One region of the Actinoplanes sp. NPDC019969 genome, then DNA from elsewhere that is predicted to be linked to it. Evidence: riboswitches for the same ligand, from Rfam matches in the RefSeq annotation. Region 1 holds a riboswitch; the other holds the start of a gene.

What was found. A riboswitch is a leader RNA that binds a small molecule or an ion and turns the genes downstream of it on or off. The one in region 1 is predicted to bind glycine.
Region 2: another riboswitch for glycine. It lies ahead of ACZ3II_RS28385 (L-serine ammonia-lyase); the one in region 1 lies ahead of gcvP (aminomethyl-transferring glycine dehydrogenase).

The regions. Positions count from the first base shown of each region.
Region 1 is NZ_JBVHFK010000013.1:217,306-221,050, forward strand. It holds gene ACZ3II_RS33985 (nucleotidyltransferase domain-containing protein) at 1-395, opposite strand, end outside; gene ACZ3II_RS33990 (nucleotidyltransferase domain-containing protein) at 392-1,066, opposite strand; gene mgrA (L-glyceraldehyde 3-phosphate reductase) at 1,084-2,079, opposite strand; glycine riboswitch at 2,141-2,233, shown strand; gene gcvP (aminomethyl-transferring glycine dehydrogenase) at 2,313-3,745, shown strand, end outside.
Region 2 is NZ_JBVHFK010000010.1:140,358-144,102, forward strand. It holds gene ACZ3II_RS28360 (MarR family winged helix-turn-helix transcriptional regulator) at 1-106, opposite strand, end outside; gene ACZ3II_RS28365 (EVE domain-containing protein) at 162-611, opposite strand; gene ACZ3II_RS28370 (hypothetical protein) at 608-811, opposite strand; gene ACZ3II_RS28375 (hypothetical protein) at 981-1,652, shown strand; gene ACZ3II_RS28380 (DUF2306 domain-containing protein) at 1,543-2,217, opposite strand; glycine riboswitch at 2,328-2,424, shown strand; glycine riboswitch at 2,429-2,510, shown strand; gene ACZ3II_RS28385 (L-serine ammonia-lyase) at 2,502-3,745, shown strand, end outside.

The DNA of each region.
Region 1 (3,745 bases):
CCGAGGTAGTGGTGGGCGTGGTTGCTGGTGATCAGCCCAGGCGCGAGGTCCTTGAGCGCGGCGTGCACGTCCGAGGTGACGACCACGAGCGGTGACAGCAGCTGCTCCAGAACGTAACCGTTGCGGCTGTTGAGGAGCTTCGCGAACTTCAGCAGATCATGGCTGACCACGTCGAGTTCGACGCCGTCCCGGACGCCGGAATCCTGCAGTGTGTCCGGCCCGGTGCGCAGGCCCACCACCTCGCCCGGCGGCAGCACGTGCGACGCGCGCAGGTCCAGATCGGAGTCGCGGGAGGCGAAACCGTACAGGTGAGCGCCGCTCACGGTGGCGAAGAGCAGGGGATACGGCAGGGCGGTGGCGGCCTCGGCGGCCCAGTGCGGGATGTCGAGGGTCACCGCAGATTCCTTTCTCGTACGGCTACCAGAACCCGGTCCACGGCATCGACGTCCGGCCGCTGGGGCAGGGTGGTGTGCGCGGCAGCCTCGGCGAGTTCCTCCTGGAGCCGGCCGGCCCACGCGGCGACCTCCGGCCACCGGCGCTCGCCACGGCGTACCGAGAGAAGGTCTTCCCGGTGTGCGGAGACGTCGACCAGCACCTCGCCGGTGCGCAGCACGTGGGCGCCGGCCATCAGCAACCGGATCATGTGCATGGCCTGCTTGACGTTGACCTCGCCGGTCCGTTCCCGCCGGTTCGCGACCTTGGTGAGCTGGTCGCGGGCATAGCTGCCGTAGGTGTCGGCGACCCGCTGCGACAGGAACGCGTGCCGGACGCCCCGCAGGTCGGCGCCGTCGGGAGTGATCGACTCGACGAGCGGGGACCACAGCACCTCGAGGACCGTCGGGTTGCCCTGCAGCGCGAGCGTGCAGAACCGCTCGAACTCCCAGGAGAACTGCTCCTCGGCCGGCCCGTCCAGGTGGGTGGGCGGCTTGCCGAGCGTCCAGAACGCCCGGGTCGGCGCGACGAACACACCCCGGCGGTCGTGGTCGGAGTCCGGGCGGTGCAGACCGTACGCCCGGGAGCCGACCACGACCGCGAGAGCGGTGTGCCGTTCGACAAAGTCGATCATGACGCCGCAGGGTACGGCTACAGGTCAAGCACCGTCGCGTCGATCTCGTCCAGCTCGCTCTGGTCGATGCTCAGGTTGCCCAGCGCGGCCACGTTGTTCTCCAGCTGCTCGACGCTCGACGCGCCGATGATCAGGCTGGTCATCCGCTCGTCGCGCAGCGCCCAGGCCAGCGCGAACTGGGCCAGCGTCTGCCCGCGCCGCTTCGCGACGTCGTTGAGCGCGTGCAGCCGTGCCAGGGTCTTGTTGTCCAGCGCGCTCTCGTTGAGGAACACGCTGGTCCGGATCCGCGAGTCGTCCGGGATGCCCTTGAGGTAACGGTCGGTGAGCAGACCCTGCTGCAGCGGGCTGAACGCGATGCAGCCCGCCCCGGCCGCCTCCAGGGTGTCGAGCAGCCGGTCGTGCTCGATCCACCGGTTCAGCATCGAGTACGACGGCTGGTGGATCAGCAGCGGCGTACCCAGCTCGCGCAGGATGTCGGCGGCCCGCGCGGCCTGCTCGCTCCTGTAGTTGCTGATGCCGACGTAGAGCGCCTTGCCGGACCGGACGATCGCGTCCAGCGCGGTCATCGTCTCCTCGAGCGGCGTCTCCGGGTCGGGCCGGTGGTGGTAGAAGACGTCGACGTAGTCCAGACCCATCCGCTTCAGCGATTGATCCAGCGACGAGACCAGGTACTTGCGGGAGCCCCAGTCGCCGTACGGGCCGTCCCACATGGTGTAGCCCGCCTTCGACGAGATGATCAGCTCGTCGCGGTGGTGTTTGAGGTCGGCCTCCAGGATCCGGCCGAAGTTCGTCTCGGCGCTGCCCGGCGGCGGCCCGTAGTTGTTCGCCAGGTCGAAGTGGGTCACGCCCAGGTCGAAGGCACGGCGGACGATGTCACGCTGGCGGTCGGCGGGACGGCCGTCGCCGAAGTTGTGCCAGAGGCCCAGGCTGATGGCGGGGAGCTTGAGACCGCTGCGACCAGCACGCCGGTAGATCATTTCGGCGTAGCGGTCGGCGGCAGGGGTGTACGTCACATCGCACACCCTAGGACTCCCGGTCCCGCCCCCGTTCGCTGGTAGGTTGACTCTTGCCGGCAACACCCATGCGGGAGAGACCCTGGAGCCACAGGGCGCCGAAGAGGCAAATCCTCCCCGGAAACTTTCAGGCAAAGCGAACCGCGTGGGCAGGCGACTCTGAAGTACCCGATGTCTGGGTATGACAGAGGGGGAGGTCTGTTTCTCCGACCTTCTCACGCTTGGAGTCGCCCATGACGTCCCCGTTCGTTTCCCGTCACATCGGCCCGGACGCCGACGAGCAGACCCAGATGCTGAAGGCCATCGGGTACGGCTCGGTCGACGAGCTGATGGACGCGGCCATCCCGCCCTCGATCCGGTTCCGGGGCGAGCTGAACCTGCCGGCCGGCGCCTCCGAGGAGGAGACGATCGCCGAGCTGCGCGCGATCGCCGGCCGCAACGTGCTCGCCACCCCGATGATCGGCCTGGGGTACTACAACACCGTCACGCCCGCCGTGATCAAGCGGAACGTCCTCGAGAACCCCGCCTGGTACACCGCGTACACCCCGTACCAGCCGGAGATCAGCCAGGGCCGCCTGGAGGCCCTGCTCAACTTCCAGACCATGGTCACCGACCTGACCGGCATGACCACGGCCAACGCCTCGATGCTCGACGAGGCGACGGCGGTCGCGGAGGCCATGACGCTCGCGCGCCGTTCCTCCAAGAACAAGAGCAGCGTGTACGCCGTGGACGCCGACACCTTCCCGCAGACCCTGTCGGTGCTGCGGACCCGCGCCGAACCGCTCGGCATCACGATCGTCCTGGTCGACCTCGACACCGAGGAGCTGCCGGAGGACTACTTCGGCCTGCACCTGCAGTACCCCGGAGCGTCCGGCGCCGTCCGTGACCACGCGGCGCTGGTCGAGGCCGCGCACGCCAAGGGCGCCCTGGTCACCGTCGCCGCCGACCTGCTCGCGCTGACCCTGCTGCGTACTCCCGGGGAGATCGGGGCCGACATCGCCGCCGGCACCACGCAGCGGTTCGGTGTGCCCCTGGGCTTCGGCGGCCCGCACGCCGGATACCTCGCGGTGCGCGCCGGCCTGGAGCGGTCGCTGCCCGGCCGCCTCGTCGGGGTGTCCAAGGACGCCGACGGCAACCGGGCCTACCGGCTCGCCCTGCAGACCCGTGAGCAGCACATCCGCCGCGAGAAGGCGACCTCCAACATCTGCACCGCCCAGGTGCTCCTGGCCGTGATGGCCAGCATGTACGCGGTCTACCACGGCCCCGCCGGGCTGCGCCGGATCGCCGAGGAGACCCACGAGTACGCCTGCTGGATCGCCGGGGCGCTGCGCGAGTCCGGTATCGACGTGCCCGCCGGGGACTTCTTCGACACGGTGACCGCCGTCGTGCCGGGCCGGGCCGCCGAGATCGTCGCCGCTGCCGCCGAACGCGGCATCGACCTGCGGCTGGTGGACGCCGACCGGGTGTCGGTGTCGTGTGACGAGACCACCACGGGCGAGCACGTGGCCGCCGTGGTCGCGGCGTTCGGCGCCGACTCGGAGGGCGTCTTCCCGGTGCACCGGCTGCCGGGCCGCGCCACCGAGTACCTCACCCACCCGGTGTTCAACACCCACCACTCCGAGACCAGCATGCTGCGCTACCTGCGCAAGCTCTCGGACCGGGACTA
Region 2 (3,745 bases), on a different contig from region 1:
ACGGTTTCAGCGCGGCCCGCTGCGCGGCCTGCCACCGGTTGCTCACCTGCCACAGCAGCAAGCCCGGGCTGTCATCGGCACTGTCATGCCGGGTCGCCAGGCTCACGTCCCCACCTCGCTCCGGTTGATCCCGCCCATGCTGTCACCCCGCGATCCCGCACTCACGCCGCCTCCCGCGATCCCTCCGGCCGGGAACCCGCCGCTTCGGAACGGGTCATGGCCGCGTGGATCGTGGCGAAGTCGCCCTCGGTGAGCGGCACGAGCCCTCGGCGCAGCTGCACACCCCAGCCCGGCTGAGCGGTCAGCTCCAGCCGCAGCGACCGGATCGGTGTCTCGGCGACGTCCGGCAGATAGCCGACCCGGCGCCGCCACGGCCGGAAGTCGCCCTCGTCGGCCTGCCAGATCTCGTCGTCGCGGACCGTGCCGAGGGCCGTGAACGCCTGCAACGGCACACCGCCCCGCAGACTGGTCCGCGGCGAGTAGTAGACCAGCCAGTCCCCGGCGGCGAGCCGGGCCAGCCCGTCCCGTTTGCCGTGCCCGAGCTGGGCGATACCCAGCCGGGTGCCGCGCTGGACGTGATCGCGGCACACCACCCCGAGCCAGTGCCTCATGCCCGCACCTCGACCGCGCGGGCGGCCTTCTCGAGCCGGGCCAGGTCGCCGCTGAGGCCGCGCCCGATGTCCTTGCCGAGCACCGCGTTCCAGAAGAAGGCCAGCGGCCCGGCGAGGGTGACGGTCACGTCGGCCCAGCGCTCGAAGAAGGCCTCGGGCCGGACATCGGAGGTGATCCGAGCGGCAGCGATCGTCTTCATGGCGAATAGTATGCGCACTTAGTAAATTGGCCGCAAGTCCGTCACGGCCGCGGCGGAGAGCCGTGACGGCACCGAGTCCATTCATCGCCTTGATAGCGTCCTGACGATCGTTCCGGTGAGGCCACCGCTGAGGCCGACGGGGCGAAGGTCCGAAGACGAGGGGACAGAAGTGAAGGTACGCGCCGCGGCGGTCGCCGCCGTGATGGTGGGTCTGATGACGGCTGGTTGCACCGGCACCGTGGACCCCTCGCCCTCGCCGGCGCCGAGCGGAACGGCGTTGCCGATGACGTACGAGGAGGCGTACCGGCGGCTGCCGATCGACGGGACCAAGGAGGTGCCGATCACCTGGGACCTGACGCAGGCGCCGGAGACCGACAGAATCCTCGCCGCCCGGCGGGCTCTCGTCTTCAACTACTGGAGGTGGGGTTCGGCCGACTACCGTCCGATCATCCCGGTCGGGCGGATGCTCGTCACCGAGATCGCCTACGAGGTGATCTTCGAGGGCATCGCCGATGTCACCGACGCCGACCGGACGACAGGTCCGCTCTGGGTCAAGCTCATGGGCGTCGACGACTACGGTGGCCCCGAGATGACGGTGACGTTCTGCACCGACCGCGGCCACTGGCGCGGTGCCATGCGCAAGGACGGCGAGGAGCGGGCGCACCTGGAGTCGTACGAGATGAAACGCGTCGAAACCAGCGACGGGCAATCCCGCTGGCTCTTCTCCTCGCTCACCCCCGGCAGCGAGTACCGCGAGTCACGGTACGGCGCGGAGTGCACGAAGTGGGCTCGGCACGAGATCGGCGGCGGCGGATCAGGGTCTCGGCGATCGCCAGGTTGACGATCCAGCCGGCGGTCTGGCCGATCGGGATCAGCGAAGTGGCGGTGTCGGCGATCGAGGCCCCGCTGTCCCCGGCGACCGTCACCCGGAACAGCAGGACCACGGGAACGATCAGACGCGCGGTGATGGCCAGCAACGTCAGCGCGTAGTTGCGGGTCATCCACTCGCGGTGGGTGGTGATGTCACGGCGGCGGGCGGCCGCATCGGCGAGCCAGGCCGTGACCAGCCAGGACACGGCAGCGATTGTGAGGCTGACCCGGGTCAGCGGGCTCGCCGACCAGATCGCGACCGGCACCGCGGTGACGGCCGCCGGCAGCACCCCGCCGAGCAGGTACACCCGGCCGATCAGGCGGTGCCGGGCGCGGCGTGCCCGTACCGCGGGCATGAACTGCAGCGGGCCCAGCACCAGCGCCACGGCCGCGGTCAGCACGTGCGCCACCAGCACGGCGTAGTGCAGCGGGTCCCGTACCTCGACGCGGGTGTCGAAGCGCAGGTAGGGAGCGATGAGAACCAGGCAAGCCACGACGATCAGGGCCCAGAGCACGGTGCGGAGGCGAGCGGACATGGGCTCGACTCTGGATCATCGCGGCGGATCCGGCGTCCGTCCACGGGCGGCCCCGCCGTACGCAGATCTGCGTAGTAAGGTTCGAGCCCACAACCGAACACTTTCGCCGTGACGCCGCCGCGGGAGAGCATCCGCCGGAAACAGCGGGTCGCCGAAGGAGCAACTTCTCCCTCAGAATCTCTCAGGCCCACGTACCGCAGCGGTCCGGCGACTCTGGAAAGACAGCCCACCCGGGCTGCGCCCACGGTGCAAGCCGCTCTCCGCGGCGAACCTCTCAGGCAGACATGACAGAGCGAGGGAGGCCGACCTCCGAGGAGCCTCCCGTGGCTGTGTCCGTTTTTGACCTGTTCTCGATCGGGATCGGGCCGTCCAGCTCGCACACCGTCGGGCCGATGCGTGCCGCCCGCCTGTTCGCCCGGCACCTGGACGCGCCGGTGACCGGGGTGCGGGCCGAGCTGTTCGGGTCCCTCGGCGCGACCGGTCACGGGCACGGCACGCCGCGGGCGGTGCTGCTCGGGCTGATGGGCCACGACCCGGAGACGGTCGACACCGGCCTGGAGCCGTCGGTGCACGATCTCGGGTTCGCGCTGGACCTGGTGCTGCACCGGCGGCGGTCGCTGCCCGAGCACCCCAACGGCATGATCTTCACGGCGCTGGGCGCCGATGGCGCCGAACTGCTGCGGAAGACCTATTTCTCCGTCGGTGGCGGGTTCGTCGTGGGGGACACCCTTGCGGCGGTACGCCCGGACGACACGCCCCTGCCCCACCCGTTCTCCTCGGGCGCCGAGCTGCTGGCGCTGACCCGTGCCACCGGCCTGTCGATCTCCCGTCTGATGCTGGAGAACGAATCCGTGCGGCGCGCGCCGGCCGAGGTGCGTGCCGGGTTGCTGGGCATCTGGCAGGTGATGACCGGCTGCATCGACGCCGGGCTGGACGCGGAGGGCGTACTCCCCGGGGGTCTCAAGGTCCGTCGCCGTGCCGCGCAGACCGCCCGCAAGCTGGCCGCCGACGGTGACCCGCTGGAGTGGCTGACCGTCTACGCGATGTCCGTGAACGAACAGAACGCCGCCGGCGGCCGGGTCGTCACCGCGCCCACGAACGGCGCGGCCGGCATCATCCCGGCGGTGCTGCGCTACTACCTGGACTTCGTGCCCGGCGCCGGACCGGACGGGATCGTGCGGTTCCTGCTGACCGCGGGTGCGATCGGCGGGCTGTTCAAGGAGAACGCGAGCATCTCCGGCGCCGAGGTGGGCTGTCAGGGCGAGGTCGGTTCGGCGTGCGCGATGGCGGCGGCGGGGCTGGCCGAGGTGCTCGGTGGCAGCCCGGAGCAGGTGGAGAACGCCGCCGAGATCGGCATGGAGCACAACCTGGGCCTGACCTGCGATCCGGTCGGCGGGCTGGTGCAGATCCCGTGCATCGAACGCAACGGGATGGCCGCGGTGAAGGCGGTGACGGCGGCCCGGATGGCGTTGCGCGGCGACGGCAGGCACCACGTCTCCCTGGACAAGGTGATCAAGACGATGAAGGA